DNA from 4 places in the Siminovitchia jepli genome. Region 3 is predicted to be linked to each of the others. Evidence: riboswitches for the same ligand, from Rfam matches in the RefSeq annotation. Region 3 holds a riboswitch; each other region holds the start of a gene.
The links. Region 3 has a riboswitch for S-adenosylmethionine ahead of AB1L08_RS05285 (YezD family protein). Riboswitches for the same ligand answer to the same signal wherever they lie in the genome.
Positions count from the first base shown of each region.

Region 1: another riboswitch for S-adenosylmethionine. It lies ahead of AB1L08_RS16975 (PLP-dependent aspartate aminotransferase family protein); the one in region 3 lies ahead of AB1L08_RS05285 (YezD family protein).
Region 2: another riboswitch for S-adenosylmethionine. It lies ahead of AB1L08_RS12305 (homocysteine synthase); the one in region 3 lies ahead of AB1L08_RS05285 (YezD family protein).
Region 4: another riboswitch for S-adenosylmethionine. It lies ahead of metK (methionine adenosyltransferase); the one in region 3 lies ahead of AB1L08_RS05285 (YezD family protein).

Region 1 is NZ_JBFEGN010000066.1:4,055-12,047, reverse strand. Features, by position in the region: gene AB1L08_RS16985 (ABC transporter permease) at 1-450, opposite strand, end outside; gene AB1L08_RS16980 (aliphatic sulfonate ABC transporter substrate-binding protein) at 473-1,465, opposite strand; gene AB1L08_RS16975 (PLP-dependent aspartate aminotransferase family protein) at 1,481-3,277, opposite strand; SAM riboswitch class I at 3,352-3,467, opposite strand; SAM riboswitch class I at 3,535-3,644, opposite strand; gene AB1L08_RS16970 (class I SAM-dependent methyltransferase) at 3,774-4,544, opposite strand; gene AB1L08_RS16965 (MFS transporter) at 4,751-5,965, opposite strand; gene AB1L08_RS16960 (LysR family transcriptional regulator) at 6,099-6,998, shown strand; gene AB1L08_RS16955 (C40 family peptidase) at 7,046-7,993, opposite strand, start outside.
Region 2 is NZ_JBFEGN010000034.1:7,020-15,012, reverse strand. Features, by position in the region: gene AB1L08_RS12325 (S41 family peptidase) at 1-130, opposite strand, end outside; gene AB1L08_RS12320 (MotA/TolQ/ExbB proton channel family protein) at 296-1,123, shown strand; gene AB1L08_RS12315 (OmpA family protein) at 1,104-1,826, shown strand; gene AB1L08_RS12310 (DUF3891 family protein) at 2,208-2,978, shown strand; gene AB1L08_RS12305 (homocysteine synthase) at 3,088-4,392, opposite strand; SAM riboswitch class I at 4,538-4,649, opposite strand; gene AB1L08_RS12300 (peroxiredoxin family protein) at 4,742-5,335, opposite strand; gene cls (cardiolipin synthase) at 5,594-7,036, opposite strand; gene AB1L08_RS12290 (PcsB-like coiled-coil domain-containing protein) at 7,288-7,993, opposite strand, start outside.
Region 3 is NZ_JBFEGN010000007.1:30,166-38,158, forward strand. Features, by position in the region: gene AB1L08_RS05275 (glycerol-3-phosphate dehydrogenase/oxidase) at 1-500, shown strand, start outside; gene AB1L08_RS05280 (molybdopterin-containing oxidoreductase family protein) at 584-2,668, opposite strand; SAM riboswitch class I at 2,984-3,103, shown strand; gene AB1L08_RS05285 (YezD family protein) at 3,202-3,351, shown strand; partial or broken gene msrA (peptide-methionine (S)-S-oxide reductase MsrA) at 3,528-3,979, shown strand; gene AB1L08_RS05295 (MetQ/NlpA family ABC transporter substrate-binding protein) at 4,009-4,839, shown strand; gene AB1L08_RS05300 (methionine ABC transporter ATP-binding protein) at 4,836-5,837, shown strand; gene AB1L08_RS05305 (methionine ABC transporter permease) at 5,839-6,480, shown strand; gene AB1L08_RS05310 (CoA transferase subunit A) at 6,502-7,527, shown strand; gene AB1L08_RS05315 (CoA-transferase subunit beta) at 7,530-7,993, shown strand, end outside.
Region 4 is NZ_JBFEGN010000006.1:45,378-53,370, reverse strand. Features, by position in the region: gene AB1L08_RS04845 (ABC transporter ATP-binding protein) at 1-576, shown strand, start outside; gene AB1L08_RS04840 (serine hydrolase) at 609-1,349, shown strand; gene pckA (phosphoenolpyruvate carboxykinase (ATP)) at 1,674-3,263, opposite strand; SAM riboswitch class I at 4,323-4,451, shown strand; gene metK (methionine adenosyltransferase) at 4,603-5,814, shown strand; gene AB1L08_RS04825 (NAD(P)H-dependent flavin oxidoreductase) at 6,032-6,952, shown strand; gene asnB (asparagine synthase (glutamine-hydrolyzing)) at 7,117-7,993, shown strand, end outside.

The DNA of each region.
Region 1 (7,993 bases), on a different contig from region 3:
CACTTTGGAAGGTTCCCCAATCCCCATCCAAAGGATGAACAATGGCACCCATGCCAATGATGGAATCGAGCGGAAAGCCTGAATCATCGGGTCAAACAGATATTCCGCTTTTTTATAAAAACCGACAAACGAACCAAAAACCACTGCCACAGCCGTTCCTAATATGAATCCCAAAAATACGCGATAGGTTGTGATGCCCACGTGCCCCCATAAGGAACCGTCCTGCGCCATTTTTTGAATGGTCGCCAGTATCGTGGATGGGGCTGGGAGTTGATACGATGGAAAAATGCCCAGGCGGCTTAACGCTTCCCACGCCACTACAAGAATGATTGGCAGTAAACTTCCAAGTATAACCGGCTGAAGGTTCCGCTTTTTTATCCGGACTTTTTTCTGTTCTGCAGGTCTTTCAGCGACAAGGGCGGACGCTAACTCTCCTTCATGCTTTGCCATTTCACTTCTCTCCTGCCCGAGTTTATTTGCCTTCAATTGCTTTTTTTGCAAATGACGGATCAATAAGATTTGAAGTCAATTTTTCAAGATCGGCTCCTGAATCGATGACATCGCTCTCTTGTAAAATTTTACCCGCTTCAATAAGCGCTTTGCGTTGAACATCTCCTGGCACAGGTTCTGAAAAATCGTTGCGTTCAAGCTGGATACGTGCAACATCCTCCGGAATGCTTGCTTCTTCCGCCAACAGGTTTACGGCTTCTTCCGGATGATCAAGCACCCATTGCCTTGCCTTCTCGTAGGCTTTGATCACACGCTGTACATATTCAGGGTATTTTTCAGCAAAATCTTCCCTCACGTTTAAAAATCCGTACGTATTAAAATCAGGATTGCGGTAAAACAGTTTTGCGCCAGTTTCAATTTCAAGGCGGGCCATATGAGGGTCAAGCCCGGCCCACGCATCGACTGATCCATTGGTCAGTGAAGAGGCTCCGTCCCCATGCTGCAGATTGACAATCTCCACATCATCAACCGACACACCTTCTTTATCTAAAGCCCGAAGCAGGAAAATATAAGGATCTGTCCCGAGTGTCGCTGCCACTTTTTTTCCTTTTAAATCTTTTACCGATTTAATGGTGGAATCCGCACTTGTGACAAGTGCTGTCCATTCCGGCTTATTGGCGATATAGACATTTTTAATCGGCGCTCCATTTGCCTTGGACATCAATGTAGCCGCTCCCGCAGCCGATCCGAAATCAACACTGTTGCTGTTCAGGAATTCCAGGGCTTTATTGCTTCCCTGGCTTAATGTCCACTCAATCTCAATGCCGTCATCTTTAAACTCATCTTCCAAGAAACCGAATTTTTTCAAAACCAGGCTTGTCGGCGAGTAGTAAGCATAGTCCAGTCTGATTTTTTCCGGTTTTCCTTCCGATTTGGCACTGGATGAGCAACCGGAAGTGATGAATAAACCAAACCCCAAAATGCTGATTGCTAAAATGGATGTTATTTTTCTCATGTCGTTATTCTCCTTTTAAATCTCACACGCATAGGTGGAGATCGTTCCTCTTAATCTTTGTGCTTCTTTGTACGTACACCTGTTGTGGACGACCGGAATTCCGGCATCCCTTGCTATTGCCGCAGCCTCTGGAGATATGACGCCTTCCTGGAGCCAGAAAATCCTCGGCTTCACTTCAACTGCCTCTTTTGCGACGCCAATTGCCGCTTCCGGACTTCTGAATACTTGAACAACGTCGATTGGGAATGGAATGCTTTTTAAATCCGGGTAGGCTTTTTCACCCAATATTTCAGTTTCCCTTGGATTGACAGGCACAATTTTGTAACCTAACCGCTGCATTTTGCGGGCCAAGCGGTAGCTGGGCCTTGCTTCTTTTCCGCTTAAACCGACAATGGCCAATGTTTTTTGACGGTTGACTTCCTGTCCATTTTTCAATACTTTTTCAGTTGCGGAGTTTAATGCCCAGCGGATAACCCCCTCATCATTGATCACAATGGGTTGGTTTCCTCCGCTACCTATACCTGTTGCTTTACTCAGCGCTTGATCAAGATCGTTCTGAATATCGCGAAGCGATTCAATCCCAACCGACAAGCGGACAAGCGATTCGGTCACGCCTGTTTCTTCCAGCTGCTCTTTGGTCAGCTGCTGGTGTGTTGTGGAAGCCGGATGGATGATAAGTGATTTCGCATCTCCGACATTTGCTACATGCGACCACAGCGAGACGTTGTTGATCAAATCTTTTCCAGCTTGTTTTCCACCTTTGATGCCAAATACAATGATGGAGCCAAAACCGTTATTGAATATTTTTTTCGCCAGTCCGTGCGAAGGATGGCTTTCAAGCCCCGGGTAGGATACCCACTCCACCGCCGGATGACTTTCCAGGTATTCCGCCAGCTTGGCGGCATTTTCGTTATGGCGTTCAACCCGTATATGCAAGGTTTCCAATCCCTGTATCAGCTGAAAAGCATTTTGCGGGCTTAATGCTGCACCGAAATCGCGCAGCAATTGGACCCTTACTTTTGTAATAAATGCCAATGTTCCGAAATCAACGGCATATCGAATCCCGTTATAACTTGAATCAGGCTCTGTAAATTCAGGAAACTTTTCCGTGTTCCAGTTGAAGCGGCCTCCGTCAACAATGACGCCGCCAATTGATGTACCATGGCCACCTATCCATTTGGTTGCCGAATGGACAACGATGTCAGCCCCAAGCTGAAGCGGTTTACAGACATGCGGAGTTGCAAAAGTATTATCGACAATGAAAGGCACTCCGGCTTCATGGGCAATTTCAGCCACCGCTTCTACATCCAGCACCTGCAAGCCGGGATTTCCAATAATTTCCCCGTAAACGGCTTTTGTTTTATCAGTGATAGCCGCTTTAAAGTTTTCCGGGTCGGTTGGATCGACAAACTTGACATGGATCCCGTAGCGCGGAAGTGTTACAGCGAATAAGTTATATGTACCTCCATAAAGATTTGCCCCAGCTACAATCTCATCGCCGGCGCTTGCCAGGCTCAGAATGGATAACGTAATGGCGGACATTCCGGATGATGTTGCCACCGCTGCCACCCCGTCTTCCAGCAATGCCATTCTCTTTTCAAAAACATCCACTGTCGGATTTCCGATGCGGGAATAGATATTTCCCGGCTCATCCAAAGCGAATAACCGTTCAGCATGCTCGGTATCATGAAAAACAAAGGAAGTCGTTTGATAAATGGGAACCGCCCTCGATCCTGTAGTCGGATCCGGTGCCTGCCCTCCGTGTAATGCCAATGTTTCAAGATCATACGTTGCGTTTTTTGCTGTTGTCATTTTCGTTTCCCCCTCATTCGTTAAATAAAAAAGCCCTCTTCGTAAGAAGAGAGCCGCTTATCATCGATTTTCTCTTCTTATCTTTCAGGAGTTGCCTCCTGCAGGAATTAGCACCTTATTAAGCCGGAAATTTCTGCTTAATGGTTGCCGGGCATCATCGGGCCAGTCCCTCCGCCTCTCTTGATAAGAATCTGCTATTCAATTTTTTTAAAATAAAAAACCTCTCACGAAAGATGAGAGGGTGTATCTTTAATTTCCTCTTATCTTTCCGAGCAAAACGCTCAGCTGGATTTAGCACCTTTTAAGTAGCAAACTTAAGGTTGCCGGGTGTCATCAGGCCAGATCCTTCCACCGCTCTTGATAAGAACTTATTGAATTGGTTTGCTGAATGGTTAATAGCAGTCTAGCACGGGAATTTTTCGTTGTCAAATGTTTTTTTTAGTTTTCCCATTATCTTAATTGGATTAGGCAGCTGGTACGGCTCTTGAAGAATGCATTAGCCCTTTTTCATTGCGATCATTCGAATGCGCTTATAATCCGCTTCCCATATGCCGTCTTTATATAAATCCGGCTGAATCTTATCTTTTATTTTTTCATAAATTACTATTTTTTCTTCTTTAGAAAATTCGGGGAAAAAGTCATTTGCAAAACCATCCAGCCAATGTAATAATCCTTTTTCTCCATCCGGCAACACGGTCGGTCTATGAAAATGATGAGCATATTGCACGTTAAATCCGTACCGCTCCAGTAGAGCACTATATTCCCCTATACTGGGGAAATACCAAGGGTTTCTCTTCGTTGCATTCACGCCATATTCTTGATAAAGCACCTCTTCTATTCCCCGAATGACGGTTTGGACATTTCCCTCCCCGCCAAATTCCGCTACAAAGCGGCCGCCAGGATGTAGTGCGAGCCCAATGGATTCGACCACTTTCTCAGCGTCTTTCATCCAATGAAGGGCTGCATTTGAAAAAACAGCATCATACTTTTCATTTGTTCTAAAGGTTTCACCATCGCCAACTATGAACGGGATTGAAGGATATTTTTCACGCGCCTTTACAACCATTTGGGTTGATGCATCCATTCCTGTCACCATGGCACCGGACTTGGAGATTTCATAGGAAAGATCCCCAGTTCCACAGCCCAAATCAAGGATTCTCTCTCCCTTTTGCGGACGAAGCAGCTCTACGATTCCCTTCCCGAAATGAGATACGTAGTTAAGTTTATCATCATACAAATCTGCGTTCCATATATTTTCAGAGCACATGTCATTACACCTCTCCCAATGGACATCAGGTAGTTCTGTATTCGTTAATGCTTCCATTGAAATTTTCTATAAAAATACCATAAAAACAGTAAATGAAGCAACAGGGCATACAGTCCATACAGGCTGCCCCATGTTGTTCCTTTTGGACCAAAAAAGGATACAACGGTGCGGCAATTCCGCCAGTTTCCGGCCGCCTGTATGTTCATTCAACACAGCTTTTTTACTTGTAGAGCCAAAAAGGCGGAAACAACCACCAGCACTGCCGTAAAGCCTGCTACTCCTGCCCAGCCAAAGTGTGACCAAAATAGGCCGCCTGCAGAGCCCCCGATACTCGACCCCATATAATAGGCAAATAAATAAAGTGAGGATGCCTGAGCGATATCATGTGTTGCAAGCTTGCTTACCAAACCGCTTGCTACCGAATGGGCGCCGAAAAAACCGAATGTCAAAACGACAATTCCCAGCACTTGATAAAATAGATGAACGGGAAGCGTCAATAATACACCCAATACCATCAGCAGCGCACCAATGATGATAAACATGGGGCGGCTCGCTTTGTCACCGAGCATGCCAAACCAGGCTGAACTGAATGTACCAACTAAATAAACAAGAAACAACCAGCCTATGATTGTCATGCTTAAATGATACGGAGGTTCCGCAAGCTTAAAGCCCAGGTAATTAAAGATGGTGACAAAACTCCCCATTAAAAAAAGAGCGATGAAAAATAATAACACCAAAACCGGATTTTTCAAATGGGAAGTGAGGGATCCGAAAAGCGTTTTTAAATTCAACGGCCGGGATGCAAAATGCTTTGATGGCGGCAAAGCCCATATGAAATAAATGCCGGCAATCAGACTAATACTTCCTAAGCAAAGCATTCCCGCTTTCCAGGAAAACAAATCTGTCATCGTTCCCATGATGACTCTTCCGGCAAGTCCCCCAATCGTATTGCCGCTGATATACAGGCCCATCGCTGCACCCAGGCTGTTTCCTTCGATTTCCTCCCCCAAATAGGCCATGGCAATCGAAGGAATGCCGGCAAATGCCAGCCCCTGAAGCACCCGCAATGCCAAAAGAAGTTCAAAATTTGGCGAGAATGCAATCACCACAGTTAAAACCGCTGCAATGATAATGCAGACAGACATGATGTTTTTTCTTCCCCATGCCTCGGAAAGAGAGCCAAAAATAAGCAGTCCAAAGGCAAGGGAGAGTGTCGTCAATGATAAAGACAGGCTTGCCATTGTTGGCGTAACATGAAATTCCTCCGTAAAGACCGGTAAAATGGATTGTGTCATATACAGATTGGAAAACGTAATAAAAGCAGCGGTGAATAACGCAAAATTGGCTTTTTTGAACGCCGGTGTACCTTGCTGAAGATACCCCTTTTTTATTGCAGTTCCTTCATTTTTATTTATTGTCATTGTCGGATTCCCCTATGTTATTTTTACTTAGGTGAATAGTGGTTCTATAGTAAAGGATACAAGAGCAAGATTGATAAATATAATATATAATTGTTATAAACATATAAATTATTTTTATAGGAAGGGATCCACAATGAATTTACATGCACTGCGGTTATTTGCAAAAGTGGCCGAATTAAAAAGTGTGTCTAAAGCAGCGGAGTCACTTAGAATCAGCCAGCCGGCCGTGACCATTCAAGTACGGAATTTGGAAAAAGAAGTAGGATTCCCTTTGATAGAATCAAAAGGAAGAGGGATTACCCTGACGCCGAACGGGAAATTTTTATACGAACAGGCACGAAGATTGTTTGACTTGGAGAATGATATTGAACATAAAATTGCCCAGGTGCGGGATTCGGGGGCAGAGGATTTAAATATTGCAGCCTCTTATATTCCGGCAAATTTTCTGCTGCCAAAATGGCTCAGCAAATACAAAACGGCCTTCCCAACAAGAAAAGTCAATGTCAAGACGGAAAATACACAGCAGGTTATAGAACAACTCCTCCATTATAAGGCGGATCTGGCATTTGTCATAGAGGAAAATGACCATCATCCAGATATCGATTATCAATTTTTGATGAACTTGGAATTTTGCTTTATTGCCCCTTATCACCATCGGCTTGCCGGGAAAACTGTGTCGTATGAGACCTTAATGCGCGAACCGTTTATTTTGCGGGAAGAAGGAAGCTCAACAAAGGATTTATTGCTTGCATTGTGCAAGCTTCATAAAGCACCTCCACCCAATATCGGCATGCAATTATACGGACTGAGCGTTTCCATCCAAACGGTTGCAGCAGGCTTTGGTGTCATGCTTGCGCCATCAATCGCTTTGGACAACTTTATCCGGCAAAAGCAAGTGGCAAAGATATATGTTGAAGGCATTGAGATCAACCGCCCCGTGTTTCTTTGTACGAGAAAAAATGAAATCAATGTCCTGCCACATGCCGGTGATTTTATTCATATAATAAACAGTTCATGTCATCCCGGCTTGTAATACAGACAAAAGCAGGAGGAATAATGCCCCCCTGCTTTTGATCCTCTTTATTCAACTACACGTCTGACAACGCCTTTAAAGGCGGCTTTCCAGTAACTATTGCTCATGGAGTCAACGGATACGCCGTGAGAGCTGTTGTCGTTCAAGAAGGTCCCATTGCCAAGATAAATGCCGACATGGCCGTTTGCCTTGTAAGTATCAAAGAAGACAAGGTCTCCTCTCTTCATCTCTGATGCACTGACCGCTCTTCCCTGGTTGACAAGCTGGCTCGTTGTCCAGCCAAGATTCACTCCAGCCGACGCATAGGCCCAATGGACAAACGAAGAACAGTCAAATCGCCTGTTTTGGATATCAGCGGCTGTTCTGCCCCCTCCCCATTTATAGGGAGAACGGCCAACAATCGAAGAGCCTGTACTGATGGCAGTTTCAATAGCAGATGAGCCCTTTTTCACTGTAGGTGCAGACGGTGCCACAGACCGGCTTTTTGGAGCTGTACCGCCGCTGGATGCTGCAACAGATCCCGCTTTTGCTGTATTTCCGGCTGCAGTTGCTGCCGCTCCGGTTCCTCCAGATTTTTCTGCCGTTGCTGCTGTTCCGGAATCTTCTGCCGATGCTGCTGTTCCGGATTTTTCTGCTGCTCCAGATTTTTCTGCCGCTCCTTCTCCTGTTGCTCCAGCTTCCTCCGCTGCTTTAGCAGCAGCTCTTTCTTCTGCTTTCTTCGCTTCTTCAATCATGGCAGCTTTTTGGTTCTCAAGATCCACCAATTCCTTGCTGGCTTCATTTCGCTGCTCTTTCATGGCGGCAAGCATGCTGTTTTTATCATTTACCTGATATGTAAGTTGTTCTTTCAGTTCTTTGATTTCTGCCAGTTCGCTCTGGATTTTCTCCAATTTCTTTTTCAGTTCCGCTTCAGAAGCTTCCAATGTTTGCTGGTCTTTCTTCTGCTCCTCTATGATGCTTTTATCAGCGTTTAAAATTTTTGTCAATGCGATCGT
Region 2 (7,993 bases), on a different contig from region 3:
GCGCTTCGCCCTTTGTTCCCGGCGATCCTTCCTGTTCACGGGAATCTACCCATTGGATCCCCGTATAAACTCCGCCGGCCCCAAGAAAAAAAGAGCAGGCGGCGATGATTGCCAGCCATCTTTTCTTCATTTTCTTCCCCCTTGCCCATTTCCAAAGTACAACACTATCTTTTCTACACATCCTATGCACGGATTGGACAAGTTATGATGATTATGGCGGCTAAATATAACCCTTCCCTATCCGATAATAGTCATAGGGGCCATATTTGTTATTTCAGAAGGCTGGTGAATCTTTGTGCTAAGAAAAGATATTTTAACCCCGCTGGGGATATTCCTGGGAATTGCTGTTATTTTTTTGGCCATTTATATGGCAGGAGGATATGACGCTTTTTTGGCTTTTATTAGCTTATCCTCATTTGTCATTGTCTTCGGCGGACTGTTTGCCTCCCTGTTTGTCGGTTTTGGTGCTTCAGAAGTGAAAAACATGTTCAAAGTATTACATACAACTTTCAGAAGAAAAGAAGTACCTATTCAAGAATTCATCCATACACTCGTTCATTTAGCGAGAACTTCAAAAATGGACGGGATCATCGGGGGACTTGAAAAAGAAAGATCAAGAACGCCTGATCCGTTTATTCAAAAAGGGCTCCGTCTCGTCATTGATGGGTACGAAGAGAGTATGATCAGAAAAATTATGGAAATGGATATTTTTTCCATGCGCAAAAGGCATGAACGCGGGAGGCAAATCATTACGAAAGCCGGTGAGCTTTCTCCGGCTTGGGGAATGATCGGGACAATCGTCGGCCTGGTTTTAATGCTCCAGCAACTGAGCGAACCGGATAAGTTGGGGCCGGCCATTGCCGTTGCATTGATTACGACCTTTTACGGGGTACTCATGGCCAACCTTGTTTTCATGCCGATTGCCAACAAACTGGAACTGTTAACGGAAGAAGAGGCCTTTCTGAAAGAGATGATCATTGAGGCATTGGTGAGCATCCGCAATGAGGAAGGGCCGGCCATTTTGAGGGACAAGCTGCAAATGTTTATGATTGAAAGCTCCGAAAAACCCGCACTGTTTGATGAGCCCGGAGGAGACGAGGGATATGAACAAAAACGGATTTAAGGGAACAAATAACCATCAGCCATGGCTGGTTACCTTTGCAGATTTGTCATTGGTGATCCTCACCCTTTTTGTTCTATTGTATTCCTACTCGGATACAAATGCTGAAAAATTTAAATCGGTTACAAACTCGTTCCAAAACCACAACCATTTAAAACGCGAATCTCCCGGCGATTCTCCGGGAGAGGGCGGGATCACCGTTCCGAACGAATATGAAGAACAATTGACCGAGATGATCAAACGCGAAAAGCGCATTGAAGAAATTTTAAATTATGTGGGCGAGTATGCTTCGGACCATGGCTTGGAAAAAGAGATGACGGTTACTCCGACCGAAAAAGGAATTGAAGTCGTTTTGCCCGAGGTGATGCTTTTTCCATCGGGAAAAGCAGATTTAATCAAAGAAGCAAAGTTGTTTTTGGATGATCTGGCACCCATGTTATCGGAAATCTCCAATATGATTGAAGTCGAAGGGCATACAGACAATCGTCCGATTTCCACCGACAGATTTCCATCCAACTGGGATTTATCAACGGCAAGGGCCAATCAGGTTGTCCGTTACCTAATTGAAGAGCATAGACTTCCTCCTCAGCGTTTCCGGACTGTCGGTTATGGGGAATATCATCCCATCGCCTCTAACAAAACGGAAAAAGGAAGAAGCCAAAATCGCCGCGTTGTACTCATTATCACCAATGAAGAAAACGAATGAAAGCGCAAGCGCCTTGCCCGGCACGGCAAACAAAACACGCAGAAGGCCCCCGCCTCCTGCGTGTTTTGACTTATGACATCGAGCAGGCTAGGCGCTGGCCGCCTTGGATCGCCACGTCCTGTGGCGCCGCAGCGGCATGTATGCTTTTAAATACGAGCGGCCAGAAACGAGCGAACGACAGATTTGCCGCTTATCATTTTTAATTTTTAAAAAAGCGGAAGACCGGTCCATACGCCTCTTTAATGGCCACCACTTGCATATTTTCCCTTGTTGTGATGCTTGCAATCGAACGCATCTCGGATTTAAAGCAGTGTGATAGTCATGTTTACGGGAGCGAAAAAATGTTATGATATAAAAAATCAGATGAAGAGGAGGCTCCCCATGATTGTCAGGGAACGAATGAACGAATTTGTCATGATCGAACAAGATCATCATGCGGGCATATCAGGCGAAATCTTTTCTTGCTGGAAGGATGGCTTTTTTAAAGGGGAAAAGTGGAGAGAATCGGTCTTGCATGCCGTTACCAAGCACGATTGCGGCTGGAGGATGGTCGACCGGCAGCCTTTTTGGAATGATCAAAAGCAGGCTCCGTACACGTTTATGGACTTTCCCTCTCCTGCCAAGACACTCATATACAATAGCGGGATAGATGAAGTGGAACGCCGCGATCGGTATGCAGCGCTTTTGTGCAGTGAACATTATGTACGTTTTAAACAAGAAGAGGAATCCCCCGAAGCGAAGCAATTTGTCCAATTTGAAAAAGCCAGGCAGCAGCGACTGATTAAGTCCATTTCCGATTTTGGACGGTCTTTGTTTGCTTTCCACTACGGACTTCTCCAACTTTGTGATAACTTGTCGTTGTATTTATGCCTTAACGAACCCGGGGCCAAAAAAGAAGAAGAATCTCCATTTTTCCAAAACGGGATTCCCCTGTCGGGTGCACTTGATGTTTTTTCCAAAAAGAAGATGCATGCGCGCTGGATTGACCGCCATACAATCGGATTGGATGAATTTCCTTTAAAACAGCCAGTCACCGTCAACCTGAAACAAAAGACCGTTTCCAAAGAATTGATATCCAAACAGGGGCTGATTCCAAGCTATCTGGAAACACCCGAAGAGACGGTTGAAATTCATCTTGTTCCGTACATATGATGCCCTGCTGTTTTACCGCGTTCTTTCTTAGGAAGTTAAAGGTCGTATGCAGACTGGTCTAAATTTGTAAAGGCTGTAACACACGTTACAGCCTTTACAATTTAATTATTTAATTGGACTGCTTCACAGCTTCAACCGCTTTATCGATTGCTTGCCCCAAGTCAGCCGTAATATCCTCCACAGCTTCCAAACCAACGGCAAGGCGAATCAATTCTTCGGTTACGCCTGTATCCTTTAATTCTTCAGTGCTCAATTGCTGGTGGGTCGTTGACGCAGGGTGGATGATGAGAGATTTTGCATCCCCGACGTTTGCCACATGCGACCATAGCTTCACGTTGTCAATCGTATTTCTGCCCGCTTCTCTTCCGCCTTTAATGCCAAAGTTTACAATGGCACCGGGACCTTTTGGCAAATATTTTTGGGCGAGCCTGTAAGAAGGATGGCTTTCAAGCCCCGGGTAGGATACCCATTCCACTGCATCGTGGTTTTGTAAAAATTCTGCAACTGCTTTGGCGTTGTCCACATGTCTTTGGATCCGGACATGCAACGTTTCAAGTCCTTGCAAGAAGAGGAACGCATTGTCCGGACTCAAGCATGGTCCAAGATCACGAAGCAACTGGACGCGAAGCTTAACGGCAAATGCAGCTTCCGGCAAGTCGATTCCGTAGCGGATGCCGTGATAGCTTCTGTCCGGCTCTGTGAAATCCGGGAATTTGTCATTGTTCCAATCGAACTTGCCGGCATCAACGACTACTCCACCAATCGCTGTTCCGTGTCCGCCGATCCATTTTGTGGCAGAATGAACAACGATATCCGCTCCCCACTCGATCGGCTTTAATAAGTATGGGGTGGCAAACGTGCTGTCCACGATCAATGGAATTTGATTGGCGTGGGCCACGTCGGCAACTGCTTCAATATCGAGTACGTGAAGGCTCGGATTTCCAATTACCTCCGCAAAAATGGCTTTTGTTTTCGGCGTGATGGCTTTGCGGAAGTTTTCCGGATCTTTCGGGTCAACAAATTTGACGTTGATGCCATATTTCGGAAGCGTGATGGAAAACAAGTTGTACGTTCCGCCGTATAAATCCGTTGCTGCCAATATTTCGTCTCCCGCCCTGGCAATATTCAAAATGGAAAAAGCAATGGCGGCCATTCCGGAAGAAAGAGCAACGGCAGCCGTACCGCCTTCCAATTCTGCCACTCTTTTTTCAAAAACATCCACAGTCGGGTTCATGATTCTTGTATAAATATTGCCCGGCTCTTCCAAGGCAAATAACTTTTGGGCGTGCTCCGTATCTTTAAATACGTAGGAAGTTGTTCTGTAAACGGGAACCGCGCGAGATCCTGTTTCGTCCGGCTCTTGCCCCCCATGAAGCAATACTGTTTCGGGCTGGTACTTTTTTTCTTGTGTCATTTTGACATCCTCCTTAAAATAATTTAATGCGATCAGAATAATAAGATTTGAGCGGCCATGCGCCTCAAACCTTGCGAGAAAGGGGCGTTTCATCAATCAAAAAGCCCCCTTCCGAATAAGAAGAGGGCTGATTTATCTTTTCCTCCCCTTATCTTCCAAGCCATGCTCATGGCTTGTAGGAATTAGCACCTTTTCAGACGAATCTGAAGGTTGCCGGGCATCGCAGGGCCTAGTCCCTCCGCCGCTCTTGATAAGAGTAATGCTTAGATCATTCAATTGTTTTAACTCTTGCAAGTAAGTATATACTACGAATCTATCGCCTGTCAAACATTTTTTAAAAATAAAAAAATCAATCCATTTCGGAAACCAGGCGCTCCATTATTTCCTCATCCATCGGGCCGATAATTTTCTTTCGGATGACTCCGTTTGTATCGATCATATAGGTCGTTGGAATGGTAATCGGCCGATATGTGTTTCCGGCGTCTCCATTTTCATCCAAAAGGATCGGGAAATTTAATTTGTATTCGTTCCTGAATGTTTCCACTTTGGAGCGTTTATCGGATACACGCTCGGCATATGTCAAGTTGACAGCGATGATTTCTGCGTTTTGGCTGCCTGCCTTCGTTTCATAAAACCGCTGCATGTGAGGCATTTCCGCTTTGCAAGGAGGGCACCAGGTGGCCCAAAAATTCAAAATCACTTTCTTTCCTTTATAATCGGAAAGTCTGATTTTTTTTCCATCCAATGACGGAAGCTCAAAATCCGGAGGTACTTGCCCTTCTTTCAGGCCTTCTTCCGCATAAATCTCCTCTGCTGCTTGAGAGTTGAACTGATCCTGGGCCTCCTTGATCTCGCTGTTATCGCGTGTATCCCGGATGATATTCACGACGACAATCCCAAGCAGCAAGGCAATCAAGGCCATTCCAAAAATTTTCTTGCTCATCGGCTCTTTCTCCTTTCTGTAGCAGGGCTGCGGCAAAAAGGGGCAAGTTGCCGCGTACGTCGCCATGGGGGCGGACAATATTGCGGGTTTGGAAGCATGGAAACAGTGCAAGGCGGCAGCCAAATTGCTTGGCTCCTTGTCCAAAATCAAAACAAGGAGGCCCCCACACCGTTTATGACCCCAATTATGATACGCTGCCCATTTAAAAGATAGAACGCCAAAAAATAAGATCGTCAGCGGATATTTCATTCAGGAATATTAAAGAACAGGTGACAATAAGCGGGAAACCGACTCTTTAAACCGCACAAACAGCGGCCGCGCCAAATATTCTTTGTAAGTGAGCTCCCGTGACAGTCCGGCGTCTTTTTGAAAAATATGAACGAGCTTTGCGACAAGCACTTCATCATATAAAAATGCGTTGACTTCAAAATTGAGACGGAAACTGCGGACATCGATATTCGCCGTTCCGACAGTGGCAATTTTGCCGTCGGCAATTAACGTTTTTGCATGAATAAAGCCGTTTTCATAAATATATACTTTTGCACCCGTTTTTAACAGTTCCCCTACATTGGAATACGTCGCCCAATACACAAATGGGTGATCGGGCTTGCTGGGGATCATCAGCCTCACATCGACACCGGATAAAACAGCAATCTTTAAAGCGTCCAAAACACTTGCATCCGGTATAAAATAAGGAGTCTGTATATAAATGTAATCTTTGGCGGAATTTATCAATTTGATATATCCATACTTGATCTGCTCCCACTCGGAATCCGGGCCGCTTGAAACGATTTGTACATCCGTATTCCCAACAGACTTTATTTCGGGGAACAGCCTGTCTTCATAGCTGATTTTGTTGGAAGACGCCTGATTCCAGTCGAGAATGAACCGTGTTTGCATGGCAAAAACAGCTTTTCCAAAAATCCGCAAATGGGTGTCCCGCCAGTAGCCAAATTTTTGATTTAATCCCAAATATTCGTCTCCGATGTTAAACCCGCCTATATAACCAACCTGACCGTCAATAATCGCCAGTTTCCTATGATTGCGGTAATTTACCTGCAAGTTAAGGTGGGGTATAACCGCAGGGAAAAAGGCGCTCACTTTTCCGCCGGCCTCAATCAGCGGCCGAAAAAATTTCCTTGGAAGCCGCCTTGAGCCCATGGCGTCATAAAGAACGCGGACCTCTACGCCTTCTTTTGCTTTCGAAACAAGCAGGGATAACAGCTTATTCCCCAACTCGTCGTTGCGCATAATGTAATAGACAAGATGGACATGATCCCTGGCAGACCTGATATCCTCCATTAGCGCATCAAACTTTTCGTTTCCGTCCGTAAAAATATCCACATGATTATCTTGTGTCAGCACCGCGCTGTCGTTGACGAGCAGCATGTAAATCAAATCTTTAAACCGGGCGGTTTTATTATCATGAAACGGAAAATCCCCTGATCGAATCAAATGAATTTGATGTTCCGTAATTTCAATAATGCCGATTTTTTTTTGGTCCTTCCAGTCAAATATTTTTTTTCGGCTTAAATTTTGCCCGAAAATCAAATAAAGAACAAAGCCGACAACCGGTATAAAAAGCAAAACCAAAAGCCATGCCCATGTTGCGCCTGCATCTCTTCGCTCAAGAAAAACAACAAAGCCGGCGAGCACAATATTCAATATAAGAAAAATACTAATGATGCCTGTTATGATCATCGCCAACGTCATGGTTTCGCCCCTCGCATCTCTCTCAATTAGACACATCGACAAACTTAATTCATTTTACCACATATTTCCCTTCTTCACATGTCATGTACGGATTCAGCCGCACAGACATTGTTGAGATGGTCAGGTTATCGAGTGAAATTTTGGTGTTTTTCATTATACGCGGGCAGGCGATGCTCCACGCCGTGGGGGGCGTCAAACACCAAAAAAAGAGCCGCATCCCGTAAGATGCAGCTCTTTTACTAGTTAATGTATCTCCTTGGGTCTACAGCATTTGATTTTGACGCGTTCCAATCGCCTTCGTGAATTTCAAAATGCAAATGCTGCCCGTAAGACTGTCCGGTATTACCCATGTAGCCAATATGCTGTCCTTTTGAAACAGAGGTTCCTTCAGATACGTTACGTGCGCTTAAATGGGCATAAACGGTTGTATACGTTCTGCCGCCCAGATTGTGGCGAATAAAAATGACATTTCCATAACTTGACGAATAGTAGCTTCGAAATACATATCCGTCTGCTGCGGCCACGATGCTGACTTTGCCTTTTGCGGCAATATCCAGTCCGAAGTGATTCCCTCCTCCTCTCGCTCCAAAGCCGGATGAGAAGTAGCCGGCAGCAGGCCGCGTGAACAGGCCTGAAGATACCGGAGGTGCACTCACGCTTGGGCCAGAGTTTGAAACAAGATTTTGTTTGGGAGCAGCCGATTCGCTTCCTGATGATTGGCTCTGCGCCCCGCCTCCGGAAGACTCGCTTTGAGTCCCTCCTCCGGAAGGTTGGCTCTGAGCCGCTTTGGCAGCCGCTGCTGCAGCTTCACGCTCTTTTCTTTCTTGCTCGATCCGTGCATTTTCGGATTTAATAGCTTCCTGAATCGCAGCGCTTTGCGCACTGAGGATTTTTTCTTCTTCTTCCAAGGATAGCTTTTCACTCTCAACATGTTTCTTCTCTGCT
Region 3 (7,993 bases):
TTTGGGTGTCAGATACCGGATTAATCACGATTGTGGGAGGGAAGCTGACCGGTTACAGAAAAATGGCTGAAACGGCAACAGATATGCTGGCAAAACAGCTTGAGCAAGAGGGGATTCAAAGCGGACCATGCGTAACAAGAAATCTTCGCCTTTCCGGCGGACATTTTACGAATCCGGCCGAATATGAAAAGTCTATTGATGAGAGAAGCCGAAAACTTCGGGAAATTGGCCTTCGTCAAGAGGAGGCACGAACAATTGCGGCGGTATATGGAACAAACGCAGATATGGTTGCATCGATGAAGGAAAAAGTTCTGCCGGACGAAGAACTGCCGTTGGCAATTAAATTGCTTGTTCATTACGCTGTGCTGTACGAAATGGCAATGACGCCCGAAGATTTTTTTGCACGCAGAACCGGGGCAAGCTTCTTTCGTTTGAATTGGCAGAAAAAATGGGAAGACGCCGTAACTGCGTATATGAAAAAGCTTTTTGGAAACCTGTAGTGTCCGGTTGGAAAGAGGCATTGCATTGTAAAAAGCCCTTGGTGCCTGATCAGCCTTGAAACCAAGGGCATCATTCTTTGCACTTATGCTTTACTCCATTCTTTACCAGTCTTCAGTTGATCTCCTGCAGCCACCTTCTCTGCATTTACCTTTCCTGAGAAAAACACGGCGCCGCCGCCCATGTCAGCTTCCCGGTCCGGTGTCAAGGCATTCACAAGCCGTTTTGCTCCATGGGCATCGGCCCAGAGGCCTTGGGTGACCAGAACGCCTGGAAGAACCTGATCCCCGACAGATGCCGGCAATTCACATTCTCCCCGGTCATTCCAGATGCGGACCCAATCACCGTTTTCAATGCCAAGCCGCAGCGCGTCTTCCTGGTTGATGAACAGCTGCGGTGATTTTTCCAATCTGACATGTTTTTCGTTATTGGAAAAAGTGGAGTTTAAAAAGTTATGGTTCGGGCCGGGCACGAATAGAAAAGGATAGTCCGAATTTTCCTCTTTCAACGGTATGTGCGTCGGCAGCGGCGGGTGCCCATCCAGTTCCATCCTTTTCGAATACAATTCAATTTTTCCGCTCGGTGTGTTCAAACGCTTCAAACGGTTTTCCGGAGTACGTGCTTTGACAAAGCGTTTTTCTTTAAGTTCTTTCAATGTAATGTCAGGAAAATAAGGATTTGGCACATCACTGATCGCCTGGCGGATCATGTCTTCATCACTGTCTTTAAAAGCTTCTTCATCAAATCCCATTACTGCCGCCAACAGCCTGAACACTTCCGCATTCGACTTGCTTTCTCCATAAGGAGGAATGACCGGCTCCTGTAAATGCAAATAGAGATGCCAGTAAGATGTATATATATCCGTATTTTCAAAGGAGGACGTTGCCGGCAATACGATATCCGCATACGCCGCCGTTTCCGTCAAAAACAAGTCATGGACGACCATGAAGAGGTCATCACGCAGCAATCCTTTTCTGACTTTGACGGAATCCGGAGCAACGACGGCAGGATTGCTGCTATATACAAATAAGGATCGGATCGGGTTTTCCGTCTCTAACAGGGCTTGCCCCAATTGAATCATGTTAATCGAGCGGGTTGGCTTTTTTTGCAGATCCGGCCGTTGCAATGCCCTCGTGTTGTAATTCAAGTAAGCCGAGTTTGATTTCACTGCTCCTCCGCCTTTCAGCAGCCATTGGCCCGTTAAAGCCGGAAGACAGGCAATGGTCCTGACAATCATGCCGCCATTGTCATGGTGCTGAAGCCCGTTGCCGATCCGGATCATGGAGGGGGCAGTGGAACCGTACAGACGGGCAAGTTTATAAATATCTTCCGCCGGAACTCCTGTAATGCCAGAGACAACTTGAGGGTCATATTGCTTTACATGGTGCTCCAGTTCCTCGTACCCTACTGTATATTCTGTTAAAAACTCCCGGTCTACTAAATTTTCTTTATATAATACATGCATGATGCCCAGCGCCAATGCCGCATCGGTTCCCGGAATAACCGGAATAAACCAATCCGCCATGCGGCCGGTCCGGTTTTTATGGACATCTATGACAACGAGCTTTGCCCCTTGCTTTCTCGCTTTTTGTGCGATCATTACCTGGTGCATATTCGTACTTGCAGCATTGATTCCCCAAAAAACAAACAATTTTGTTTCCGTCATTTCTTCGGGATCCGTGCCAAAACTGCTGCCCATCGTATACCTATATCCCACAGCTCCGGCATCCGAACAGATCGTCCGCTCCAACTGGCTCGCACCGAGACGATGAAAAAAGCGCCTGTCCATTCCTTCTGAATGAATCCTGCCCATATTTCCGTAAAAGCTGTAAGGCAAAATGGATTCCGGACCTTCCTCCGAAATGATTTTTTTCCAGCGGTCGGAAATCGTCTCAATGGCCTCCTGCCAGCTGATCGGGATAAACTTTCCTTCGCCCTTTTCTCCAACACGCTTTAAAGGTGTTTTTAATCTTTTTTCGTCGTAAAGGCGGGCTCCCATATTCCGCACTTTGTTGCAAATGCTTCCTTTCGTTATGGGATGGTTGGGATCTCCGTCAATTTTTACGATCTTCCCGTCTTTTTTATGGACAAGCAGTCCGCATTGATCCGGACAATCAAGAGAGCAGACCGAAGGAAATATTCCGTCTTTTTGATGTGCCAATGATTCCATTTCGAGCATCCCCTTAGATAAAATAATGATATAGATTATACCACACCACAGCTGATACGTCGTTGTACCGATAAACTTTCTTTCAGAGATTGGCCGATGGCTTCACGGCAGCACAAATGACCCTTTGGCGGTTAGTTGTAAGTTCAAATGATCAAGGAATGGGCACACGAAACGACCGTCGTGGGCCATATAGCAAAAAATGGTACAAAAGTTTGGAGGCCCAAAGCAATAAAATTGAAAAAATTGGTTGACAGCCAAAACATTTCGGAATAAAATAGGTTTCAACGTTCCAAATGACAATTTCATTATTTCATACTCTTATGAAGAGAGGCGGAGGGACTGGCCCGGTGAAGCCTCGGCAACCATTGAATATACTTTTATATATTCAAACGGTGCCAATTCCAGCAGATTTTTTAAAAGTCTGATATATAAGAGGCAAAGCTGATGATTCTAATTAAAAGCGGAGACCTCTTATTGTGAAGGGGTCTTTTTCTTGTATATCGGGCGATTTACAATCAAAGGAGCTGAGAGGAATGGGGGAAAAAGTAAAAGTAGATAACGAGAAGTTGAAAGTGATTGCGGAAGCCCTCGGCAATTTGCGTTTCGGTGAGCTGCAAATAACGGTTCACGAAGGGAAAATTGTTCAGATCAACCGGATCGAAAAGAAGCGGTTTCCAGCATGATACATGATGAATATACTGGGAAGCTGACCGGACAACCGGAGGCCTCTTGATTTGCGCAAATTTGCTTGCTAAAGGCATATTTGTGTTGATCAAGGGGTTTTTTAAATGGAAAAAAGGAGAATAAACATGTCTGACGCGGAACTTTTGCAACCTTTGCGAGCGGCTGTTTTTGGTGCATGATCCAACCATTTGACACTCAGCCGGGGATTGAGAAAGTGGTTTCCGGTTATACTGGCGGGACGTTTGAGAACCCGACGTATGAACAGGCATGCACCGGGATTAATCGGCCATGTGGAAGCAGTACAGATTTCGTTTAATAACCAAGTATTTTTATATGAAAAGTTAGTTGGATCGTTTTGGCAGCAAATTGACCCAACAGATGGGGGCGGCCCATTCAAAAGCAGCGGATCATCCTATCAGACAGCTATTTGTGATCATTCCGAAAAACAAAGAAGAATTGCCGGGGAATCGAGAAGGAAGCCGGGAAATAGCGGGAGGTTTAAGTATCCCGTTGTTACGAATATTTTGCAGCGGATCCTTTCCATCCCGTCAGAATCACGATAAAAAGAATCCGGAAAAATACGCTTCCTTCAAGGAAGAGTCCGGAAGGGCGCTGTTTAAATACTAACAATTCATCATTAAAGGGGAAACATCAGAATGAGAAAAACATTGCTTACCATTAGTCTAATTTTCAGCCTGTTGGTGTTAGGAGCGTGCGGAAGCACTGCAGCCAACGAGGATAAGAAAGAAATTACCATCGGTGCAACTGCAGGTCCGTACAGTGACCAATTGCGGGAAGGCATTATCCCGATCCTTGAAAAGGACGGATATAAAGTGAAAATCGTTGAGTTCAATGATTATATTCAGCCCAATGTCGCTTTAAACGAAGGGGAAATAGATGCCAACCTGTTCCAGAACAGAATATACCTCGGGCAGTTCAATAAAGACCATGACATGGACCTGGTTGCGCCTTATGCGGTGCCGACAGCTCCCATTGCCCTCTATTCCAAAAAGCATACGTCTTTGGATGATGTAAAGGAAGGCATGACCGTGACGATGCCGAATGATCCGACCAACTTGGCCAGATCCCTGAATATGCTTGCAGATTTCGGTTTGATCAAAGTGAATGAAGAGGCCGATCCAACAGTCGTCTCTGAAAAAGACATCGTGGAAAATAAGCTCAATTTAAAAATCAAGCCAATCGATCCGGCCCAAACACCGCGTTCACTGGGAGACACAGATTTTGCTTTCATAAACGGAAACTTTGCGCTTGCTTCAGGATTGAAGCTGGATGAAGCGGTTGAAATCGAAAAAACACCGGAAGGGTATTTAATTTATGTAACGCTCAGAAAAGAAGATGTTGATAAACCATTCGCAAAAGCATTGGAGAAAGCTTACCACTCAGATAAATTTTTGGACTTTACAAACAAGAAGGCAAAAGGGTACGTAAAACCGCCTTATCAAGTGGAAAAGGAGGCAAATGAATGATCGGAATTGAAAATGTGACGAAACGATACAAACATGTGACGGCTGTCAATGATGTCAATCTGACCATTCGCCAGAGGGAGATCTTTGGGATTATTGGCTACAGTGGTGCCGGGAAAAGCACATTGCTCAGATGCTTGAATCTGCTGGAAAGGCCGACAGAAGGAAAGATTTTGATCGACGGCAAAGATTTGACGGCATTGTCGGATCGGGATGTCCGGAAAGAACGCCAAAAGATCGGCATGATTTTTCAGCATTTTCATTTGATCAGTTCTAAAACCGTTTTTGACAATATCGCTTTTTCATTAAAAGCGGCGGGCAAGACGAAAGAAGAAATTAAGAAGCGTGTCCCGGAACTGTTGGAGATGGTCGGGCTGTCCGATCGCGGCGATCACTATCCTGCCCAGCTATCCGGCGGTCAAAAGCAGCGGGTCGGCATCGCCCGGGCACTGGCCAATGAACCGAAAGTACTCCTGTGCGATGAAGCTACTTCAGCGCTTGATCCGACAACAACAAAGTCAATTTTGCAACTGTTGAAAACAATCAACGAAACGCTTGGGATCACCATTATTTTAATTACACATGAAATGGAAGTGGTCCGGGATATTTGCCATCGGGTAGCCGTCATGGAAAATGGCAAGGTCGTCGAATTGGCTGATGTATATGATATTTTTGCCAATCCGAAAACGGCTCTGTCCAAACAATTTGTTCAAACGGTCCATTCTTTGGCACTGCCTGAAAGACTGCTTGCGGCCAGAAAGGGGACGATTGTTCAAATCATTTTTCAGGGCGATTCAGCCGAAGAAGCGGTCATTTCGGAGACATTAAGACAATTTGATGTATCTGCCAATATTCTTCATGGCCAAATCTCCTACATTCAGGACCGTCCGCTGGGAACACTCATCATTGAAATGACCGGCAATCACGCGGAAGTCCAGCAAGCGATTGACTATATCACGAAACGGACAAATCTATTGGAGGTGCTCGCCGGTGTTGCTTGAGATGGTGCATGAATTCGGAAAAGCCTTCCTGGAAACTTCATGGATGATGGGAATTGCCGTCGCTTTTGCGGTTATGATCGGCGTCCCGCTGGGCATCGCCCTTTTTGTCACAAGCGAAGGCATGTTCTGGCAAAACCGCTTCATGCAACACGTGGCGGGAAGCATCATTAATATTATCCGTTCCATTCCTTTCATCATTTTGCTCGTTGTCCTTATCCCATTTACAAAATTGATCCTGGGAACAACGATGGGCCCGGCGGCCGCGAGTGTCTCGCTTACCGTCGCTGCCATCCCTTTTTACGCACGCCTGGTGGAAACATCTTTGCGCGAAATTGATAAAGGGGTGATCGAAGCGGCAGAATCATGCGGTGCTTCCCCGTGGCTGATTATAAAAGATGTCTTGCTTCCCGAAGCCAAACCGGGGATGATTGCCGGTCTTACTGTCACGGTGATCAGTCTATTAAGCTATTCGGCGATGGCCGGAATCGTCGGCGGGGGCGGAATCGGCGACTTGGCCATTCGATTCGGCTACTACCGTTTCCAAAACGATGTCATGATTGCAACGGTCATCATACTGGTCATTCTCGTTCAATTGATCCAATTTGCCGGAGACCGGGCGTCAAGGGCAGTGGATAAAAGATAATTTTTCAAAAGGAGGAAAAACATGGCGCAAACCATTGTAAAAGAAGGACTCTCATCAAAGCTCCATGGTTGGGAGCATCCTGACAAAATGAGAGAATTTCGTAAAAACCATAAATCACTGGTAAAAAAAGATAAGACGACGACATTGAAAGAGGCAGTGGCACGGGGCGTAAAAGCAGGAGACTATATCGTTTTCGGCGGCATGGGATCGGTGCGCAACCCGATTGCCGCGGTGCATGAAATCATCCGCCAAAAAACAGGGGATCTGACGATCGGAACGAAAGGATCACAGCATGACTGGCAATTGCTGGCGGCAGCGGGAAACATCACAAAAGCAGAGGTTTCCTACGGTTTTGCGGACGAAGTGCGCGGATTGTCACTCCCGGCGAGGAGGGCAGTTGAATCGGGGCGGTTAAAAGTGTTATCCGAGACAACAAATGCCGGCTTCCAGTGGCGTTTTACCGCTGCGATGAAAGGTCTTTCTTTTTATCCGACACGGTCATCACTCGGTACGGATACCTTGCATTACAGCGGATCGAAAACAATCATCGACCCTTTTACAAATGAGCCGGTGGAGCTGCTGCCCGCCTGCTATCCGGACGTAGCAGTTATCCATGTCCATCGTGCGGACAAATACGGAAACTGCCAAATTGAGGGTAATGTCGCAGAAGATATTGAAATTGCGCACGCGGCTAAGTTTGTTCTTGTGACAGCAGAAGAAATTGTCCATGATGAAGTATTTTCAAACCGTCCGGACTTGACGAAAATTCCTTACTTCGTTGTTGATGCGGTTGTCGAAGTGCCATATGGTTCCCATCCGAATCAAGTCCCAAGGCTTTATTCCTTTGATGAAGATCATTGGCAAATTTGGCTGGATGCGTCCGTCAGCGAAGAAGGTGTTGACAAGTACTTGCAGGAATACGTATATGGCAGCGAAGACCACTTTGCGTATTTGGAAAAAATCGGCGGCGTCCGTGAGTTAAGGCAATTGGAAAAGATCGAACATCAATTGGCGCCATATCCAAAAGTGGCGAAAAGGAGAGGGTAAACATGGCAAACGATACAGAAAAAATGATTATTGCTGCATCACGTCTGCTGCCCAAGGATACTGGCGTTTATGTGGGAACGGGAATGCCGCTGCTTGCTTCGGTCCTTGCATTGAATACTCATGCACCTGATTTGCTGCTCGTTTATGAAGGCGGCGGGGTCGGAGGGAAGCCGACAGGAAGGCTGCCAATCCAAGTAAGCGAGTCATTGACGTATGAAAACGGCGTGACGGTCGGTTCGATGGACTATGTGATGAGCCTCGCGCAGGCCGGCTGGATCCGCTACGGATTTTTGGGCGGTGCCCAGATCGATCAATACGGGAATTTAAACACAACGGTAATCGGTGATTGGGAAAAGCCGAAAGTGAGACTGCCCGGCTCCGGCGGGGGTGCGGACATCGCTTCTTTATGCGAACGGACAATCATAATCATGGGGCAGGATAAGAGAAAGTTTGTTTATCAACTTGA
Region 4 (7,993 bases), on a different contig from region 3:
AATCGATATCCCCACGAATTCAGCGGCGGTCAGCGGCAAAGGATAGGCATTGCCAGAGCACTGGCCCTTGATCCGGAATTTATTATCGCGGATGAACCCATTTCGGCTTTGGATGTGTCCGTTCAGGCACAGGTTGTCAATTTGTTGAAACGGCTGCAAAAGGAAAAAGGGTTGACCTATCTTTTTATCGCCCACGATCTTTCCATGGTGAAACAAATCAGCGATAAAATCGGCGTCATGTATTTAGGTCATATGGCCGAATTGACGGAGAGCGACAAATTATACAAGAATCCGCTGCACCCATATACCCGGGCCCTGCTTTCGGCGATTCCCATTCCCGACCCGGATGTGGAAGACAAACGGGAACGGATTATTTTAGAGGGGGAGCTTCCCAGCCCGATTAATCCTCCGAGCGGCTGTGTCTTTAGAACCCGCTGCCCAATGGCAATGGATGTTTGTGCGCTGGAAAAACCGAAATGGCAGGAAGTCCATCATCATCATTATGTGGCCTGTCATTTATATGATCATCAGAAAACAAACGGTCAATCTTTCTCCGGGACTGCCGTTTCGAGGTAGACATGTTACCTTTTTCAGGAGAATTAAAACAGGTGTTGGAAGATTTAAAAGGGAGGGCTGGGCTCGCGATTGAAATAGACAACGATTGTTTTTATTTCAATTATGAGGAGGTATTCCCCTCAGCAAGTGTCATCAAGGTTCCGATTTTAATGGAAGCGCTGAGGCAGGCGGAGAGCGGCAGCATAAATATAAATGAAAGCGTGCAAATCCGCCATCGTGTCGGTGGATCCGGGGTACTGCAGGCCCTATCAGATCAAGTTGTCGTGACGGTAAAAGATCTCATGACACTGATGATTACCGTGTCAGATAATACTGCGACGAACATGATGATTGATCTGTTGGGAATGGACGCAATCAATACATCGATTGAAAGCATGGGAATGCAGAAGACGGTGCTTCAACGAAAAATGATGGACTTTGCGGCTATTGAGCGAGGCATCAATAATCTGACAAGCCCCGCTGATATCATCACTAGTTTAAAAGTCTTGGATCAGGGGGATTTTTTGACGGAGGAAAGCCGAAAACTGGCACTGGAAATCATGCACGCCCAGCAGTTTCATGATAAGCTCTCGGCCATGATTGACCCGGAAGCAATCTTTGTCGCCGGCAAAACCGGCAGCCTGCCGCAGGTGGAGAATGATTGTGCGGTTTTCAAATGGGGTAATAAAACGGCGTATGTGGCCGTTTTAATGGACCAGCTTGAGGATTCCTATTCGGGCAGACAGGTAATTAGCAAAGTCGGCAAGTACATTTATGATAGTTTAATCGCATAATTTCTTTATAAAAATTTAGTTTTGTTTGGAAAATTCATCCAACCATATTTAGCCTTATATGAAATTCGTGTTCCTCGGACCGGAGGTTTGCCGTCCGCTTCCTTCAGATTCCGCGTCATAGCGGACCCCCTTGCGTTAAGCGAACTGTTATTTCTGCGGGACTTGCACCCTATAGACTCGCGCCCATGCCGAACGCACCATAAAAGCACGCTGCGGTTGAATGTAGAGCGTGCTTTTTGCCAATCAGGCACAGGCGATTGCCTGATCCTTGCCAAAAATAAAAAAAGCTTGCAAAGAGGAATGTTCTTTGCAAGCTTTTTTTCATTATTTTACAATTGGCCCGCCCAATTGCTGGATGGATTTGTCAATATGTGAAAACTTGGCGAAGTTTTGACTAAACTTGGCAGCAAGCTCTTTTGCTTTTTCAAAATAAGCACTCTCATTCGCCCAAGTTTTGTTCGGCTGCAGTACTTCATCCGGAACACCGGGCACATGGAGTGGAATGGACAGTCCAAAAACTCCATCTTTAATGGTTTCCACGTTTTCCAATTCTCCGTTTAATGCAGCTTGAACCATGGCACGGGTATAACTTAAGTTCATTCTGCTGCCGACACCGTATTCTCCGCCGGTCCAACCTGTATTGACAAGGTAGACCTGCACGCCGTGCTCATCAATTTTCTTTCCGAGCATTTCAGCATACCGTGCAGCCGGGAGCGGCAGGAACGGCGCCCCGAAACATGTTGAGAATGTCGCTTCAGGGGAAGTGACGCCTCTTTCTGTTCCGGCGAGCTTGGACGTGTACCCGCTCAAGAAATGGTACATGGCCTGCTCTTTCGTTAATTTGCTGATTGGAGGCAGCACGCCAAAAGCATCAGCAGTTAAAAATACGATAACGGAAGGATGGCCGGCAATGCTTGGTTCAACGATGTTGTCGATTGCCTGGATGGGATAAGCCGCTCTTGTGTTTTCCGTTAATGTTGTATCAGCATATTGCGGTTCACGGGTATCCGGATCAACGATTACATTTTCCAAAACCGACCCAAATGTAATGGCATTATAAATTTGCGGCTCTTTTTTTGCCGATAAACCTGCCGTTTTAGCATAGCAGCCGCCTTCCACATTAAAGACTCCGTTTGGAGACCAGCCGTGCTCGTCATCCCCGATGAGCCGGCGATTTGGATCCGCAGATAACGTCGTTTTTCCTGTTCCGGAAAGTCCGAAGAAAAGCGCTACATCGCCCTCGATCCCAACGTTGGCCGAGCAATGCATCGATAAAATGTCCGCCTCCGGGAGAACATAGTTCATCACAGAGAAGATGGATTTTTTCATTTCTCCTGCATATTCTGTTCCGCCGATCAAAACAATTTTGCGTTCGAATGACACGATGATAAATGTTTCTGATTTTGTGCCGTCAACTTCAGGGTTCGCTTTGAAGCCTGGAGCTGAAACAACAGTAAATTCAGTTTGATGTTTTGCAAGTTCTTCCGCGGAAGGGCGTATAAACAGCTGATGGGCAAACAGGTTGTGCCAGGCATATTCATTTATGACTTGAATCGGCAAACGGTATTTTTCATCAGCCCCGGCAAATCCTTTAAATACAAAAATTTCATCTCTTGATTGTAAATATTGGATTACCTTTGTATAGAGCTTTTCAAATACATCAGAAGAAATGGGCTGGTTGACAGTGCCCCAATCAATTTTGTCCTTTACAGAAGGCTCCTCGACAATAAATTTATCTTTTGGGGAACGGCCCGTATACTTTCCAGTTTCAGCACGGACAGCACCGGATGCAGTAAGAATTCCCTCGTTGCGGTTCAATACTTTTTCGACCAGTTGAGGCACTGATAATTGCAAATGAACGTTTTGCCCATTTATTAATTGAGTTAATTCGCTTTTGATGCCTATTGAACTCATTCCTTACCCTTCCTTTATTTATGATTTTTAAGTTTTAGCCACTTGAGAATTAGTATAACACATTTAAATGAATAGTCTATACTAATTTTGAATATTTCATGAACATGATGGGGCGTTTCTTGTTGTATACCCTTTTTTGATAAGTAAAGTATAACTTGCTCAGAAAATTTTGGGTTCAAAAGAAGCTTTTCTGTGTCTGGCTCGATGGACAGGACGTCCTGGTCCCGCCGGCGTCACAGGACGTGGCGACTTAATGCGCCAGCACCTAGCCCCTCGTTTTCCCAAGCTGCTTCCTTATTCGTCGCTTGCGAGCTGCCTTATTGGAAATCGTCTTGTTTGTCTGCGTTTAGCAAGGCGCTTTTCCTGTAAATTAAGTTTCTAAGTGACCGTAAAGGGTGAAAATCGATCATTTGGGTCACGTAGAATGGCTCTAAGTGACCGTAAGGGTTGAAAGTCCGTCATTTGGGTCACGTAGAATGGCTCTAAGTGACCGTAAGGGTTGAAAGTCCGTCATTTGGGTCACGTAGAAAGTTTCTAAGTGACCGTAAAGGGTGAAAGTCCGTCATTTGGGTCACGTAGAGAGGTTCTAAGTGACCGTAAAGGTTGAAAATCCGTCGCTTCGGCCACGTGGAGTGTTTCCTGGAGCCCGAAAAAGTTAAAATCGACAATCCAGTCACTTAGACGCGTTAAAAAGAGCCCGAATTTGATGGTTTTGTAAAACAGGTCGCTTAGATGGTCATACGACCCAGTGGATAGGACTTTCCCTCCTGATAGCGGGGCGGGGCGTCTATTATTTATGAAATTTTTGCTTTTTTAGTGGATAATATTGACAGTTGGCTAATCACTAATTCAAGTCAAGTCTTCCTCGGCCATTTGCCTTATATTTTCTGCCGATACAGGCGCCTTGAGCTTTTTTACAAAAAAGCCATGAAGGGCGCTTTTGGATGAAAAAAATATATAAAGTGCTTTCTGTCCATTTCAGCAACTTTCTATAATCATTAAGGGTTCCCCGTTGACATCATTTTATCATTTAAGTTATGATTTTATAATGAATGGATACTCTTATCCTGAGATGGTGGAGGAAACAGGTCCGTTGAAGCCCGGCAACCTGCTATGAGCAAGCAACTGTGCTTGGCGAATAGAAAGGTGCTTACCTGTAGCAAGGCCAAAAGCCTTGGACGATAAGAGTGAAAGGCTCGGAATACGAAAAAAACCTTTCCTCAACATTTGCTGCGGGAAAGGTTTTTTGCTTTTTTGGCATGTTCGTATTAAAGTGTTTCAAATGGATAGGAGAATGTTCAGTTTAATTCATCATTTATTGTTTAAAGGAGGAGCTTTGATGTCCAAAAACCGGCGATTATTTACATCTGAGTCCGTTACTGAGGGACATCCGGATAAAATTTGTGATCAGATTTCTGATGCCATATTGGATGCCATCCTTGCCGAGGATGCAAATGCCCGTGTGGCATGTGAAACGTCCGTAACAACCGGACTTGTTTTGGTGGCAGGGGAAATTACAACATCTACTTATGTGGATATTCCAAAAATCGTTCGCGATACTTTGAAAGACATTGGTTATACGCGGGCAAAATACGGCTTTGATGCCGAAACATGTGCGGTCATTACTTCGATTGATGAGCAATCTCCCGATATTGCCGCGGGAGTCAACGTTGCCCTTGAGGCAAGGGAAGGCGAGATGAGCGATGAAGAAATTGAAGCGATCGGAGCAGGGGACCAAGGCCTCATGTTCGGCTATGCATGCAACGAGACGAAAGAACTGATGCCGCTTCCGATCTCATTGGCTCACAAGCTTTCAAGGAGGCTGGCAGAAGTTCGCAAGAATGAAGAGGTAGCATACTTGCGTCCCGACGGAAAAACACAAGTAACCATTGAATACAATGAGGACGGAAAGCCGGTACGTGTGGACACGATTGTCATTTCGGCCCAGCACCATCCCGAAGTGACACTTGAACAAATTCAGGATGACATAAAAGAACATGTCATTCAGCCAGTCGTTCCTTCCGGATTGATTGATGATCAGACAAAATATTTTATCAACCCGACAGGACGATTTGTCATTGGAGGTCCACAGGGGGATGCAGGATTAACCGGAAGAAAGATTATCGTCGATACGTATGGAGGATATGCCCGTCACGGAGGCGGCGCCTTTTCCGGGAAGGATCCGACGAAGGTAGACCGTTCTGCAGCGTACGCGGCAAGATATGTTGCCAAAAATATTGTGGCTTCAGGGGTTGCCGATAAATGTGAAGTTCAGCTTGCGTATGCAATTGGTGTTGCGCAGCCCGTTTCGATTTCGGTGGATACCTTTGGAACCGGAAAAGTGGATGAAGAAATATTGGTAAAAGCGATTCGGGAAAACTTTGATCTCCGCCCCGCAGGCATTATTAAAATGCTTGATTTGCGCCGTCCCATTTACAGACAAACGGCTGCTTACGGGCACTTTGGACGGACGGATATCGATTTGCCTTGGGAAAGAACAGATAAAGCTGAAGCGATTGCCCGTTTCGCTTCATTAAAAGGATTGTTTTAAAAATAGCGGAGCTGCGAATATGCGGCTTCGTTTTTTGCAGTCAAAAAGGAGCCGGAAAAACCTGCATGGGTTGACGCTGGCTCTTGTTGTGGGAGAATGATTTATAGGAAAATTCTACGAGGGGGAATCAGGATGAAAAGGGAACACATCTTCGCTGAATTGATGGAATGTTTATTTTATGAAACTGAGGGCAACGGGACTCCGGAGGTGATGGAAGATGCTTAAACTTCCTGTCATCGTGGCGCCGATGTTTTTAGTGTCCACACCCAAAATGGTTATTGAAGCAGGGAAAGCCGGCGTCATTGGATCTTTTCCGCTTTTAAATGCCCGTCCTGCTGACGTGTGTGCACAATGGCTGGAAGAAGTACATAAAAATTTGGAAGGCATGCCTTGGGCAGTGAATTTTATTTGTCACAGAAAAGCAAATAAAAGATATGATGAGGATATTGAACTCATCCGGACGTATCAACCGCCGATCGTCATTACATCCCTTGGACATCCCGGAGAAGTAAAGGATATTGTGCACGGATACGGCGGACTTATTTATTCGGATGTAGCCAATATTGACCATGCCAAAAAAGCAGCCAAAACAGGAATCGATGGCTTGATTTTAGTGTGTGCCGGGGCTGGGGGACATGGGGGAAGACTCAACCCATTTGCGTTCATCGCAGCGGTAAAAGAATTTTTTGGCGGAACGATTATTTTGTCGGGATCGATTTCCACAGGCAAAGATGTGTTGGCGGCACAAGTGATGGGGGCAGACTATGCCTACATGGGAACACGTTTTTTGGCAGCGAAAGAAAGCAATGCGAATGATGAATATAAAAACATGGTACTGCAATCCACGATAGAAGACATTCTTTATACAGATGCTTTCAGCGGCGTTCATGCGAATGTTCTCATTCCCAGCCTGATCAAAGAAGGAATTGACCCAGCATCGTTAACGTCGAAAGACGAAGTGGATTTGTCACATTTGGTTAATGTAAAGGCATGGCGTGAAATTTGGTCCGCAGGCCAGGGGGTCACCAATGTCAAGAAAATGGAAACAACGAAAGAAATTGTGCAAACACTGTTGAAAGAATATGAGAAAGGAAGAGCTGGCTTGTTGCAAAACCGTTTTCGAACTGAAATGGGCTAAACACCGGACGAATGCAATTATGCTGGAGCGGTCCGCATTTGGTCATCCTCTTTCTTTTTGACTTTTTGATACAAATTTTGATATGTTTTTTCTGCCAATAAAGAGAAAATAATGTTAATATAAGTAAGGTATGGCTTGAATTTAATTGGAGTAGGTGACACAAAATGTGCGGTTTTATCGGTTGCATCCATGAACATGCAAAAGAACAAAACGAATCAGAGCAACAAGTATTAAAGCGGATGAACGACTTGATTATCCACCGCGGTCCGGATGACGAAGGTTATTATTCCGATGACCATATCCGGTTTGGATTCAGGCGGTTGAGCATTATCGATATAGAAAGTGGAGGCCAGCCCCTTTCATTTGAAAATGAACGTTACTGGATCATCTTTAATGGTGAAATATACAATTTTGTGGAATTGCGTGAGGAACTCGTAAAAAAAGGGGTGTCCTTTGAAACAGAATCTGATACGGAAGTTATCCTAGCCTTGTTCAGCGAGTTAAGGGAAAAAGCGGTCGAGCATTTGCGCGGCATGTTTGCTTTTGCCATCTGGGACAAAGAAAAGCAGGAGCTGTTTGGCGCGCGTGACCCGTTTGGGATCAAGCCATTTTTCTATTTGGAAAGAGAGGGGGAAACCTTTTTTGCTTCCGAGAAAAAGAGCATTTTGCTTGCGATGGAAGCCAGCGAGTTAAATGCGGATTCCTTGCAGCATTACATGACTTTCCAGTTCGTTCCAGAACCGGACACAATGACGAAAGATATTAAAAAATTGGAGCCTGGCCATTATTTTACAAAAAAACCGGGAGAGCCGATGAAAATATCCCGTTATTGGAAAGCAAGCTTTGCCCCCGCCGGCCACCGCACGGAGGAAGATTTTATAAAAGAGATCCGGGATGTCCTGTTTGACTCGGTTAACCTTCATATGAGAAGCGATGTGCCTGTCGGATCTTTCCTGTCCGGAGGAATTGACTCGTCACTGATCGTATCGATTGCCAAGCAATTTCATCCGAATATTAAAACGTTCTCCGTCGGTTTTGAGA